One region of the Streptomyces taklimakanensis genome, then DNA from elsewhere that is predicted to be linked to it. Evidence: predicted binding sites of a transcription regulator. Region 1 holds the regulator's gene; the other holds the start of a gene.

Region 1 (2,453 bases):
TGGCCGGTCGGCCGAGGAGTCCGCGCAGCCGGCGCCGGATCCCCGCGCCCTCCCGCAGGCTCGCGCCGGTGTCGACCACCAGCACCCCCGCGCCGCCCGCGACGGCGCCGACCGTCTCGTCCCAGCCGGGCATGCGCCGGCGCACCACCCCCGGCGCGAGAGCTTCCCAATCGGTCTCCATACGGCGACGCTAGCGCCATCGTGGGGATGACGCCCGTTCGATGCCGGCCGAGCCGGGTTACCTTTCCGTCCGGGGCCACCCTTGCCCTGGCCGTGGTCACCGGCCGTACACTGGCTCAGGGGCGCTGGCACTCATGAGCCGAGAGTGCCAGGCAGACAACCGGAGACAGACAACCGGAGACGAGGAACGGCCGGACGGGAGGTGCGCCCAAGTGCTCAGCGAACGCAGACTCGAGGTCCTGCGCGCCATCGTCCAGGACTATGTCGGCACCCAGGAGCCCGTGGGCTCCAAGGCCCTGACCGAACGGCACAACCTTCAGGTCTCCCCGGCCACCGTGCGCAACGACATGGCGGCGCTGGAGGAGGAGGGCTACATCGCCCAGCCCCACACCAGCGCGGGCCGTATCCCCACCGACAAGGGCTACCGGCTGTTCGTCGACAAGCTGGCGAGCGTCAAGCCGCTGTCGAAGCCGGAGCGTCGGGCGATCCAGAGCTTCCTGGAGGACGCCGTCGACCTCGACGACGTGGTCAGCCGCACCGTACGGCTGCTGGCCCAGCTCACCCGTCAGGTGGCCGTCGTCCAGTACCCCTCGCTGACCCGCTCGACCGTGCGCCACGTCGAGCTGTTGCTCCTCGCGCCGGCGCGGCTGATGCTCGTGCTGATCACCGACACCGGGCGGGTCGAGCAGCGTGTCGTGGAGTGCCCGACGCCCATCTCCGAGACGTCACTGGCGGACCTGCGCGCCCGCCTCAACAGCAGGGTGGTCGGAGAGCGCTTCTCCGAGGTGCCCAAGCTGGTGCAGGACCTGCCGGAGTCCTTCGACCAGGAGGACCGCGGCACGGTCTCGACCGTGCTCGCGACCCTGCTGGAGACCTTGGTCGAGGAGACCGAGGAACGGCTGATGATCGGTGGCACCGCCAATCTCACCCGCTTCGTGCACGACTTCCCGCTGACCATCCGGCCGGTGCTGGAAGCGTTGGAGGAACAGGTCGTCCTGCTCAAGCTGCTGGGGGAGACCCAGGAACCCGGTATGACGGTGCGCATCGGACATGAGAATGCTCACGAGGGGCTGACGTCCACGTCGGTCGTCTCGGTCGGTTACGGTTCGGGCGACGAGGCGGTCGCCAAACTCGGCGTGGTCGGACCGACCCGCATGGACTACCCCGGAACGATGGGAGCGGTACGCGCAGTGGCACGTTACGTCGGACAGATCCTCGCGGAGTCGTAAGTGGCGACGGATTACTACGCGGTCCTGGGCGTGCAGCGCGATGCCTCGCAGGACGAGATCAAGAAGGCATTCCGGCGGCTCGCCCGCGAGCTGCACCCGGATGTGAACCCGGACCCGAAGACGCAGGAGCGGTTCAAGGAGATCAACACCGCCTACGAGGTGCTCTCCGACCCGCAGAAGAAGCAGATGTACGACCTCGGCGGCGACCCGATGGGCGGCGCCGGGGCCGGAGCGCGGGGCGGTGGCTTCGGCGCGGGCTTCGGGAACTTCTCCGACATCATGGACGCCTTCTTCGGCACCGCCGCGCAGCGCGGGCCGAGGTCCCGCACCCGGCGCGGCCAGGACGCCATGATCAGGCTCGACATCGAGCTGGACGAGGCCGCCTTCGGCGCCACCAAGGAGATCCAGGTCGACACGGCGGTCGTCTGCACCACGTGCAGCGGCGAGGGCGCGGCCCCGGGCACGTCGGCCCAGACGTGCGACATGTGTCGCGGTCGCGGTGAGGTGTCGCAGGTCACCCGGTCCTTCCTGGGCCAGGTCATGACCTCGCGTCCCTGCCCGCAGTGTCAGGGCTTCGGCACGGTCGTGCCGACCCCGTGCCCGGAGTGCGCCGGCGACGGTCGCGTCCGCTCGCGGCGCAACCTGACGGTGAAGATCCCGGCCGGTGTCGACAACGGCACCCGCATCCAGCTCGCCGGCGAGGGCGAGGTCGGTCCGGGCGGGGGGCCGGCGGGCGACCTGTACGTGGAGATCCACGAGGTTCCGCACCCGGCCTTCCAGCGGCGCGGCGACGACCTGCACTGCACGGTGACCATTCCCATGACGGCCGCCGCGCTGGGCACCAAGGTCCCGCTGGAGACGCTGGACGGCATGGAGGAGGTGGACATCCGGCCCGGCACCCAGTCCGGCCAGTCCATCCCGCTCCACCAGCGCGGTGTGACGCACCTGCGCGGCGGCGGCCGCGGCGACCTGATCGTCCACGTCGAGGTCCAGACGCCGAGCAAGCTCGACGCCGAGCAGGAGGAACTGCTGCGCCGGCTGGCC
Region 2 (2,453 bases), 1.9 Mb from region 1:
GGCGGGCGGTGGCCAGCAGGTCGTCGGAGACGGCCTTGACCGCGGCGTCGATGCCCTTCTTCAGGGCGGCCGGGGAGGCGCCGGCGGCGACGTTGCGCAGGCCCTCGCGGACCAGGGCCTGGGCCAGCACGGTGGCGGTGGTGGTGCCGTCACCCGCGATGTCGTTGGTCTTGGTCGCCACCTCCTTCACGAGCTGGGCGCCCAGGTTCTCGTACGGGTCCTCGACCTCGACCTCACGGGCGATGGTGACACCGTCGTTGGTGATGGTCGGGGCACCGAACTTCTTGTCGATGACGACGTTGCGGCCCTTGGGACCGATCGTCACCTTGACGGTGTCGGCGAGCTTGTTGACACCGCGCTCGAGGGCGCGACGGGCGTCCTCGTCGAACTTCAGGATCTTCGCCATGGTTGCTTGGGTCCTCTCGGGTCCTCGTCAAAGGAACCGCGCCCCGGCCCCGGACGTCTCGGACGCGGGCACCAGGGCGCGGATCACAGGCGGTCTTCGCGGTGACTTACTTCTCGATGATCGCGAGGACGTCGCGAGCGGAGAGGACGAGGTACTCCTCGTTGTTGTACTTCACCTCGGTGCCGCCGTACTTGCTGTACAGCACGATGTCGCCGACCTTGACGTCGAGCGGCAGGCGGTTGCCGTCCTCGAAGCGACCCGGACCGACGGCGAGGACGGTGCCCTCCTGGGGCTTCTCCTTCGCGGTGTCCGGGATGACCAGGCCGGAGGCCGTGGTCTGCTCGGCGTCGAGCGGCTGGACCACGATGCGGTCCTCGAGCGGCTTGATGGCAACCTTGGAGCTAGTGGCGGTCGTCACGATCCGACCTCCCCCTTCGGAGATCTCACGGGGTTTGGATGTCTGGGGTGGCGACCTGGTAGATCCGTCGTCGCGGGTGCCGGATCTGCCCGTCGCTGGGATTGGCACTCTCCATGGGGGAGTGCCAGAACCGAGACTATGCGGGCGTTAGCACTCAGTCAACCGGAGTGCCAACGCACGGCGCGTTGCGCGCCTTCGCGCCGGGACGCCGAGCCCTCTCCCGCAGAGGTCGCCCCGACCACGCTGTACCGCCGCCGGGAACCACCGCTGCGATGATGGGCCGGTGCACGCTCCGAACGACCCCGCGTCCGTACCCGACCCCGTCGCCGTCTTCCACGGTCTGCTGACCGACGAGGGGCAGGCCCTCCTGGCGGAGCTGCGGACGTACGAGCCGGGGCGGGAGTTGGCCCTCGCCACCCGACTGCGCCGCCGGCACCCGGCCGAGCTGGTCTCGGCGGCCATCGCGCAGGCCCGGTTGCGGCAGCGGGCGGTGGCGAAGTTCGGGGCCGAGGACGCCTCCCGGATGTACTTCACCCCCGACGGCGTCGAACAGGCCACCCGCGCGAGCGTGGCCGCGTACCGGGCCGGGCGCTTCGCCGCCCTCGGGGTGCGGTCCCTGGCCGACCTGTGCTGCGGCAACGGCGGCGACGCCATCGCGCTCGCCCGCGCGGGCGTCCGCGTCCTGGCCGTCGACCGCGCTCCGCTCGCCTGCGCCGTCGCCCGTGCCAACGTCGAGGCGCTGGGCCTGGCCGACCGCGTCGAGGTGCGCCGCGCGGACGTGACGGAGGTGGACACCACCGGCTTCGACGCCGTCTTCGCCGACCCGGCCCGGCGCGGCGGTCGCGGCCGGATCTTCGACCCCGAGGCGTACTCGCCGCCGCTGTCCTGGGCGGTGGAGGCCGCCCGCCGGGCCCCGCGCGCCGCGCTGAAGGTGGCTCCCGGCATTCCGCACGAGGCGGTCCCCGAGGACGCGGCGGCGGAGTGGATCTCCGACGGCGGGGACGTGAAGGAGGCCGTGCTGTGGTTCGGCGACTCCTTCCGCGGAGGGCCCCAGGCGCGCGCCACCCTGCTGCCCGGTCCCCGCACCCTGGTCGGCGCCGGCCTGCCGGACCCGCCGGTCGGCCCGGTCGGCCGCTACCTGTACGAGCCGGACGGCGCGGTGATCCGCGCCCATCTGGTCGCGGAGGTGGCCGAGGAGGTCGGCGGGCGTCTGATCGACCCGACGATCGCCTACGTCACGGCCGACGCGCCCCGCCCGACCCCGTACGCGAGCGCGTACGAGATCACCGACACCCTCCCCTTCAACGTCAAGCGGCTGCGGGCGCTGCTGCGCGAGCGCGGCGTGGGCACGCTCACCGTCAAGAAGCGCGGCTCGGCGGTCGAACCGGAGGAGCTGCGCCGCAAGATGAAGCCGTCCGGCCCGAACGCGGCCACGGTCTTCCTCACCCGCGTCGCGGGCGCGCCCTCGATGCTGCTGGGCCGGCCCCTGACGCGCTGACACCGTGCCCGGCGCCGGGAATCGGGCGGGCCGCGCGGTGGCCGCGCCGATGTCGGTGGGGCCCGGTCGTCCACGACCGGGGGCGAGGAGGGGCGGCGGGGAGGCGGGACGGGGTGCGCCCGCCCGCCCGG

Evidence for each region. The regulator HrcA, encoded in region 1, represses chaperone genes, less so after heat shock. The targets are predictions, from matches to a motif close to TTNGCACTCNGNNNNNCNGAGTGCNAA.
Region 2: groES (co-chaperone GroES) is a predicted target of HrcA. The motif match lies at 972-998, and genes of this name have one in related genera.

The regions. Positions count from the first base shown of each region.
Region 1 covers NZ_WIXO01000001.1:1,718,240-1,720,692, reverse strand. Annotated here, with positions in the region: gene F0L17_RS07635 (MBL fold metallo-hydrolase) at 1-181, opposite strand, end outside; gene hrcA (heat-inducible transcriptional repressor HrcA) at 393-1,409, shown strand; gene dnaJ (molecular chaperone DnaJ) at 1,410-2,453, shown strand, end outside.
Region 2 covers NZ_WIXO01000001.1:3,605,339-3,607,791, reverse strand. Annotated here, with positions in the region: gene groL (chaperonin GroEL) at 1-406, opposite strand, end outside; gene groES (co-chaperone GroES) at 513-824, opposite strand; gene F0L17_RS16135 (THUMP-like domain-containing protein) at 1,108-2,322, shown strand.